DNA from 2 places in the Diaphorobacter sp. JS3051 genome. Region 2 is predicted to be linked to the other one. Evidence: riboswitches for the same ligand, from Rfam matches in the RefSeq annotation. Region 2 holds a riboswitch; the other holds the start of a gene.

Evidence for each region. A riboswitch is a leader RNA that binds a small molecule or an ion and turns the genes downstream of it on or off. The one in region 2 is predicted to bind glycine.
Region 1: linked by a shared signal. The riboswitch ahead of I3K84_RS14765 (D-amino acid dehydrogenase) and the one ahead of gcvT (glycine cleavage system aminomethyltransferase GcvT) in region 2 are both predicted to bind glycine.

The regions. Positions count from the first base shown of each region.
Region 1 covers NZ_CP065406.1:3,093,991-3,098,269, forward strand. The annotation lists gene I3K84_RS14760 (FIST N-terminal domain-containing protein) at 1-847, shown strand, start outside; gene I3K84_RS14765 (D-amino acid dehydrogenase) at 919-2,229, opposite strand; glycine riboswitch at 2,323-2,434, opposite strand; gene I3K84_RS14770 (peroxidase-related enzyme) at 2,606-3,715, opposite strand; gene I3K84_RS14775 (NAD(P)-binding domain-containing protein) at 3,712-4,279, opposite strand, start outside.
Region 2 covers NZ_CP065406.1:170,180-174,458, forward strand. The annotation lists gene gcvP (aminomethyl-transferring glycine dehydrogenase) at 1-200, opposite strand, end outside; gene gcvH (glycine cleavage system protein GcvH) at 269-643, opposite strand; gene gcvT (glycine cleavage system aminomethyltransferase GcvT) at 747-1,877, opposite strand; glycine riboswitch at 1,922-2,036, opposite strand; glycine riboswitch at 2,056-2,148, opposite strand; partial or broken gene I3K84_RS00890 (TRAP transporter large permease) at 2,155-3,054, opposite strand; gene I3K84_RS00895 (IS630 family transposase) at 3,089-4,207, shown strand; partial or broken gene I3K84_RS00900 (TRAP transporter large permease subunit) at 4,203-4,279, opposite strand, start outside.

The DNA.
Region 1 (4,279 bases), 1.4 Mb from region 2:
CCTGGTGGCCGAGATGGCGGGCCGCACCAGCAGCGGCTACCTGTTTGGCGGCGTGGTGGCCAGCCGCGGGGCGCAGGTGCAACTGGCGCTGCCCGCCGGCGGCGAGGGCGACGGCGTGCTGCACGGCGGCCTGTCGGGCGTGGCCTTTGATGCGCAGGTGGAACTGGTCTCGCGCGTCACGCAGGGCTGCCAGCCCATCGGCGCGCAGGCGGTCATCACCGCCGCGCAGGACAACGTGGTGCTGGAGCTGGACGGCGAGCCCGCGCTGGACGTGCTGCTGGACACGCTGGGCGTGACGCTGCAGGGCGACGCCCAGGCCGCCCTGCGCGCCGTGCGCGCCACGCTGGCAGGGCTGGAGGACGCAGACGCACCGCAGCGCCAGCGCACGGGCCACTTTGGCGCCGACACGCGCGTGCGCCACATCGTCGGGCTGGACGCGACGCGCAGCGGCGTGGCGCTGGGTGACCATGTCGAGGTGGGCATGCGCCTGGCCTTCTGCCAGCGCAACGTCGGCGCGGCCCGTGCCGACCTGATGCGCATCTGCGCCGAGATCCGTGAGGAGCTATCGCCCCAACTCGAAGAGGCGCAGGCGCTGCCCGCCGCAGGCAGCGCGCCGCATGCCGAGCCGACGGGCGGCCGGCGCATTTGCGGTGCGCTGTATGTGAGTTGCTCGGGCCGCGGCGGGCCGCACTTCGGTGGGCCCAGCGCCGAGCTGCAGATCGTGCGCCATGCGCTGGGCGACGTGCCCCTGGCGGGCTTCTTCGCCGGCGGCGAAATCGCCGCGCACCGGCTCTATGGCTACACGGGCGTGCTGACGGTGTTCGTCGCGCCGGACGGGGCTTTATAAGCCTTTTTGGCCTCTAGCGCCCGTCCATCAAGCGCAAGCAGCTATGCAATGCATAGCGCCGTGGCGCTTGCTCAAACGCCGATGACGGCGGGGCGGGGCGCCGCAGCAGGGCGCGGCAGGCCGCAGAACGCGAAGTCCAGCTCCGGCTCCAGCCCGCTCACGATGCGCGCGATGGACTTGCCCGAGCCGCAGGCGTGGGTCCAGCCCAGCGTGCCGTGGCCGGTGTTCAGGAACAGGTTGCCGTAGCGCGTCTTGCCGATCAGCGGCACGTTGCTCGGCGTGGCGGGGCGCAGGCCGCTCCAGAACTGCGCCTGGCTCGCATCGCCCGCGCCGGGAAAGAGCTGCTCCACGCGCCGCACGATGGCTTCGCAGCGCACGGCGTTCAGTGCGCGCTCGTAGCCGTTGAGCTCGGCCGTCCCCGCGATGCGCAGCCGGTCGCCCTGCGCGCTGGTGTAGCGCGAGAAGACCAGCTTGTACTCGTCGTCCGTCAGGCTCACCTGGTAGGCGGCGGCCGTGTCGCGCACCGGCAGCGTCACCGAATAGCCCTTGGCCGGGTAGATCGGCAGGCGCAGGCCCAGGGGCTGGGCCAGCAGCGGGCTGAATGCGCCCAACGCCAGCACGTAGGCGTCGCCGCGCACGCGCTCGTAGCCGCCGGCCTCGTTGGTGACCTCCACATGGTCGATGGCGCCGCCCGCCGGGTGCAGCGCGGTGATGTGGCACCCCAGGCGGAACTGCACGCCCGCGGCCTGGGCCACGCCGGCCAGCGCGCGCGTGAACAGGTGGGCGTCGCCGGACTCGTCCTCCGCCGTGTAGGTGGCGCCCGCCAGCTGCGGCCGGACGTGGGCCAGGGCCGGCTCGATGCGCACGGCCTCGTCGGCATCCACCACGCGGCGGTGGCAGCCCAGCGCACGCATCTGCTCGGCGGGCGCCAGCGCGGCGTCGAACTCCTGGGCGCTGGTGTAGAAGTGCAGGATGCCCTGCGTGCGCTGGTCGTACTGCAGGCCCGTGTCGGTGCGCAGTTGCTGCAGCGTGCTGCGGCTGTAGCTGCCCAGGCTCACGATCTGCTCGATGTTGTGGCGCGTGCGCACGGGCGTGCATTCGCGCAGGAATTGCAGGCCCCAAAGCCACTGGCGCATGTCCGCGCGCAGACGAAACAAGAGCGGCGCATCCTCTTTGCCCAGCCACTGCAGCACCTTGAGCGGCGCGCCGGGGTTGGCCCAGGGCTCGGCGTGGCTGACCGAGATCTGGCCGCCGTTGGCGAAGCTGGTTTCCGCACCGGGCACAGCCTGCCGGTCGATGACGGTGACCTCGTGGCCGAGTTGCTGGAGGAAGTACGCAGAGGTGGTGCCGACGACGCCGGCGCCCAGAACGATCACGCGCATGGTTTACAAGCCTTTTTCAAGGTTTGCGCAGGCAGGGCGCGCGCGAGCAGCTATTGAATGAATAGCGAACAGCGGGCGCGACATGGCCTGGCTGCCGCTCCCCCTGTCCTTGGTACCTGAGAGATTCATGCCGCGCGGGACCGTGCGCGGCACTTGCTCCTTCGGTGCGCCACGGCGGGCGTGGCGGCTCTCCAGACGGCTGTGTGGGTGTGCAGTACGGAACCTGAGCGTGTATGGGAGTTTGCGCCTTCGGTGAAACGGCACATGGCCGTTTGCTCTCCTGCGCCGGCCATCGTAGCGGCGCGGGCGCGGCGTCCCCAGCGGGCTAACCCTCAGACCATGAACACGCTCTCAGGGCGGGGCGCTGCGTGCATGCTCAGGGGTAGACCGCTTCGCCCAGGTTGAGCATGAGGCGGTTGGCCCAGGCGAACAGCGCGGCGGCGTGCACCGTGTCCAGGATTTCCAGGTTGCTCAGGCCCGCGGCGCGCAGCGGCGCGATGTGCTGCGGCCTGAACGCACCGGGCGCGCGCGTGAGCGCGGCGCTGGCCTGCGCCAGGGCGCGCTCGCGGGCGTTGGTGCCGGCGCTGTCGGGGTCGGTGAAGATCTGCGCGATCACGTCGTTGCGCTTGGCCAGCTGCTCGAAGCGCTGCGCATGCACCGACGCGCAGTACACGCAGCCGTTGATGCGCGAGACCACGGTGGTGGCCACCTCGCGCTCGGCGCGCGGCAGGCCGCCAGGCGCGTACATGATGGCGTTGAACGCCTCCGAGCGCTCGGCCAGCACGCGGGGCTGGTGCGCCAGCACGAGGTAAAAGTCCGACGTGCGTGCCTTGGGGTGGCTTGCGTCCAGCACGGCGTTCTGCTCGGCGCTGGCGGTGGCGGGGTCCACCACGGGCAGCCAGGCCTTCCAGTCCAGCGTCTCGCTGGTGTAGCCGGCCAGGCGCAGCGGCTCGCCGGGCGGGGGCAGGTTGGCAGGGTGCACGAAGGGCGCTTCTGGCGTGGCGGGTGCGACCGGCGCGGCCGCAGCGCCCGCGGGGCCGAGGGCGGCCAGCGCCGCCACGCCTGCCACCAACCGCGCCTGGTAGGCCACGAAGCCGATGAGCTGCGCGAGCAGCACCACGTCCGGCGTGGCGAGGCCCGCCTGGGGCAGGGCGAGCAGGACCGCGCGGTCGGCCGCGGCGGGCTGCGTGGCCAGCAGCTGCGTGAAATGCGTGATGGCTTGCCAGCGGGCATCCGCCGCGGGGGCGGGCAGGCCGGCCAGGCGCGCGCCGTAATGGTCGGCCAGCGTTGCCACGCCGCTGGCGGCCGCCACGGCCTGGGCCACGGACAGGCGCTCGGCCAGCGCCAGGCCCCCGGGCAGTGCGGGCGCGAGCAGCAGGTCTTCGCAGGCCTGGGTGGCGGTGATGGCCTTGGCGCGCTGTTGGCGCGCGGCCTGGGCATGGGGGGCATGGCCCAGGCGGGCGAGTTGGTCGATGGTGTCGGTCATGGCGAAGGCAGGATGCGTTGGGAGGTGTCGGCGGGCGTCCATTCGTCGCCCAGCAGTTCCGGCTCGGCATAGGCCTGCAGCGCGGCGAAGTGGTGCTCCACGTCCTCGCGGTACAGCAGGCCGGCGATGCCGCTGGCCAGGCGCCGTGCGCCGTCGCTGATGGCGGGAATGTCGCCCGACACCGTGCCGTGTGACAGCGCCGCGGGGTAGCAGAAGCAGTGGATGCGGTCCAGGCCAGGGCAGGCGCCGGCGGCTTTCTCGCGGAATTCGAACACCGGGCCGAGGTCGGGCGAGTCGGACAGTTCGCGGTCTTCATCGCCGGCGGGCGGCTGGTAGCGCTCGCCCCAGGTGCGCACATGGCGCGCAAACGGCGCGAACTCGGGCTTTTGTGCCCAGTCGATCACGAAGCCCGTGGCGAGGACCAGGAAGTCGAACGCAAACGTGCCCTTGGCCGTCGCTACGTGCAGCGCGTCGCCCACCTGCGTGACGCCCTGCACCGCGCAACCGAAGTGGAAGAACGCATGGGCGTGCCGCGACACGCGCAGCGTGCTGCCGTGCGGCGGC
Region 2 (4,279 bases):
GTGGCCGGCGCGGGCAGGTCCATGGGGCGCTGGCGCGCGATGGAGCGCGGCACGATGGAATCAATGAGCGCGCGGCGCGAAGCCTCGCCGATCACCGACAGCATGTGTGCTTCGTCGGCGGCGTCGATGCCAATGTGGCGGGGCAGGAATTCAGCGGCGTTTTCAAGCGCCGCCAGGGGCAGGGGGGAGGGCATCTGCATGGCGAGGGACCAGTCTCAAGAGCGATGGGGCGGTGCGGCGGCGCCGTGTGCACGGCGCCGCGGGTGCATCAGGCGTTCTGGGCGAAGGCGGTATAGGCCGTTTCGTCCATCAGGCCGGCGAGCTGGCCGGCGTCGCTGAGCTTGACCTTGAAGAACCAGCCGGCGCCCAGCGGGTCGGAGTTGGCCAGGGACGGGTCGGCGCGCAAGGCCTCGTTGACCTCGACGATTTCGCCGGACACGGGCATGTAGACATCGGCAGCGGCCTTGACGGACTCGACCACACCGGCCACGTCGCCCTGGGCAAAGGTGGTGCCCACCGCGGGCAGGTCCACGAACACCACATCGCCCAACGCATCCTGCGCGTGGACGGTGATGCCGACGACGGCCGCGGCCGGGTCGGCTGCGTTGATCCATTCATGGTCTTTGGAAAACTGAATGCTCATGGGGGGCTCCGGGAAGAAGAAGTGGAAGGAAAAGGTTTGAGAGTGGTCAGCCCGCACTGTAGCCGGGCTGACCTGGGCGCGGTGGCAGTTCGCCGTGGTGAATTCAGCCGCGGTAGTAGCGTGTGGGAACAAAGGGCGTGGCAGCCACTTCCATGGGCACGGCCTTGCCGCGCACCATGGCGTTCACACGGGTGCCGGGGGCGGCATGGGCGGGCATTACGTAGGCCAGGGCGATGGGCTTGTCGGCAGTGGGGGCCAGCAGGCCGCTGGTGACTTCGCCGATGCGCTCGCCCGACTCGTTTTGCAACTCGGTGTGCTCACGCACGGGCACGCGCTCCAGCGCCACCAGGGCCACGCGCTTGCGCGTGAGGGTGGCCGGGCTGTCGATCTGGGCCAGCACCTTGTCGGCACCGGGAAAACCGCCAGCGCGCGCGCCGCCTGTACGGCGCACCTTCTGGATGGCCCAGTTCAGGCCGGCTTCGGGCGGGGTGGTGGTGGTGTCGATGTCGTTGCCATACAGGCACAAGCCGGCTTCCAAACGCAGCGAGTTGCGTGCGCCCAGGCCGATGGGCTTGACCTCGGGCTGGGCCAGCAGCGTGCGCGCCAGGGCCTCGGCCTGCGTGGCGGGCACCGAGATCTCGAAGCCGTCCTCGCCGGTGTAGCCGCTGCGCGTCACGAAGCACTGCGCCCCGGCGATGTCGAAATGCCCGCCGGTCATGAACACCAGTTTGTCCACGCCTGGTGCCAGACGCGCGAGCACCGCAGCCGCCTGTGGGCCCTGCAGCGCGAGCAGGGCCTGGTCGGGCATGGGAATCACCTGGCAGCGTTGGCCGATGCGCGCCTGGATGTGGGCAATGTCGCCCACCTTGCAGGCGCCGTTGACGATCACGAAGAGCTCGTCCTGCGCCATGCGGAAGAACATGAGGTCGTCGATGATGCCGCCCTCGTCATTGAGGAGCAGGCCGTAGCGCTGCTTGCCCACGGGCAGGTCGACCACGTCCACGGGCATCAGCGTCTCGAACGCGGCAGCGGCGTCAGGGCCGACCAGCTTGAGCTGCCCCATGTGCGACACGTCAAACAGGCCGGCCGCCGTGCGCGTGTGGTGGTGCTCGGCCATCAGGCCCATGGGGTATTGCACGGGCATGGAGTAGCCGGCGAAGGGCACCATGCGGGCGCCCAGTTCGATGTGCAGGGCGTTGAGGGGAGTGGTGAGCAGGTCGGACATGGCGGACATGGCAATGGGCGAAGGCAAATGGTGGAGCGATCTCTCGATCGCCGATTTGCCCCGCTGTCCGCTTTACCTGAGAGATTCACCCCGCCTGCATGGCATGTCACGGGGCTTGCTCCTTCGGTGGGCCGCATGCTGCTGCGGCCTCTCTCCAGCAAGGGAAACACCCGCATCCCTGCGGGCGTGTCGCCAGTCCTTTTGCCTGAGCGTTCGGCTGCTGCCTGCGCCTTCGGCGGCCCGGCCCTGAGGGGCGCGGACTCTCTCCTGACGGGACGGATTCTATCTATTTTGCGTACACGAGATCACGCAGGGCCAATGAAAGCGATGGCACGTAGGTGATGACCAGGAGGCACAGCAGGACCACGCCCACGAACGGCAGCAGGTGGGCGACGATGCGATCCAGAGAGATGCGCGCCACCGTGCACGCCGCGAACAGGTTCACGCCGAAGGGTGGCGTGATCATGCCGAGCGCCAGGTTCACCACCATGATCAGCCCGAAGTGCACCGGGTCCACGCCGAAGTGCTGGGCCACCGGCGCCAGGATCGGCGCCAGCACGATGATGGCGGCGCTGGTCTCGATGAACATGCCGATCACGAACAGCGCGGCATTCACGCCCAGCAGGAACAGCGCGGGCGACTGCAGCACCTCCTGCAGCCAGCGGCCGATGGCGTCCGGCACGCCAGCGCGCGTGATGAGGAAGGCAAACAGGCCCGCATTGGCAATGATGAACATGATCACCGCCGACGAGATGGCCGACTTGCGCAGGATGGCGAACAGGTCCGCGACGCGGATCTCGCGGTAGATCAGCATGCCCACCACCAGCGCGTAGAACACGGCCACGGCAGAGGCCTCGGTGGGCGTGAACACGCCGCCGTAGATGCCGCCCAGGATGATGACTGGCATCAGCAGTGCCCAGCCCGCCTGCATCAGCGCGCGGCCGAAGGGCATGCGCCCGTCGCCGTCATGCTTGCCCCAGCCCTTGTACTTGCAATACACCCAGACGAACAGCATCAGCGCACCGCTGATCAGGATGCCGGGGCCGAAGCCGGCAATGAACAGCTCGCCAATCGACACCTCGGCCGCCACACCGTACAGGATCATGGGGATGGACGGCGGGATGATCACACCCAGCTCGGCACTGGTGGCTTGCAGCGCGGCCGCGTAGCTAGTGTAGTGTTTGATTCTTAATGAAACTTAATTGAGCAACCACGCTCCAATGCTCTACTACGGTTTGCATTGGAGTGAAAAATTGCGAGTTGCCCCGACGATTGTGTTGACGGATGAAGAGGAAAGCGAGCTGAGCCGGCTGGCGCGCTCCAAGCGCACCAGCGTCAGATTGGCCCAGCGCGCCCAGATCGTGCTGCTGGCCGCGCAGGGGCTGCAAAACAAGGATATTGCCGAGCAGCTTGGCATTGGGCGCGTGCAGGTGGCGCGCTGGCGTGAACGCTACCTGCAATTGGGGCTGCAAGGTATCGAGCGCGACTTGCCGCGCGGCGCACCGCCGGTGAAGGTGGATGTGGCCAAGCTTGTGAAGCTAACCACACAGACCAAGCCCGAGGCGGCCACGCACTGGAGCACGCGCACGATGGCCGCTGAGTTGGGCGTCAGCGCCAGCACCGTGATGCGCCATTGGCAGGCCCACGGTCTCAAGCCTCACATCGTGCGCGGCTTCAAGGTCTCGCGCGATCCGCAGTTCGTGCAAAAGCTCGAAGACATCGTGGGGCTTTACATGTCGCCGCCCGAGCATGCGCTGGTGCTGTGCTGCGACGAAAAGAGCCAGGTGCAGGCGCTGGACCGAACGCAGCCCGGGCTGCCGCTCAAGAAGGGGCGCGCGGCCACCATGACGCACGACTACAAGCGCAACGGCACAACCACCTTGTTCGCTGCGCTCAACGTGCTCAACGGTCAGGTCATCGGCCAGTGCCAGCAGCGCCACACCCACATCGAGTGGCTGAAGTTCCTGCGTCAAATCAATCGGGAGACGCCCAAGGACAAGACGCTGCATCTGATCGCCGACAACTACGCCACGCACAAGCATCCAGCTGTGCAGGAGTGGCTGGCCAAGCACCCCAGATTCAACATGCACTTCACGCCGACCTCGGCATCGTGGCTGAACATGGTCGAGCGCTTCTTTCGCGACATCTCCGAGAACCGGCTACGCCGCGGGGTGTTCACCAGCGTGCCCGAACTCGTCTCGGCCATCGATGAGTACATCGCGCATCACAACACCAACCCCAAGCCGTTCATCTGGACCAAGAACGCTCGCGACATCCTGCAAAAGGTCATCCGCGCCAATAGCCGATTAAGTTCCAAACAGAATGCAACACTACACTAGTGGGGTAGCCATGCTTGATGAGCGCAGGAATCAGGATGGCGCCGATGGCGAACGTGGTCGCCACCGATGACC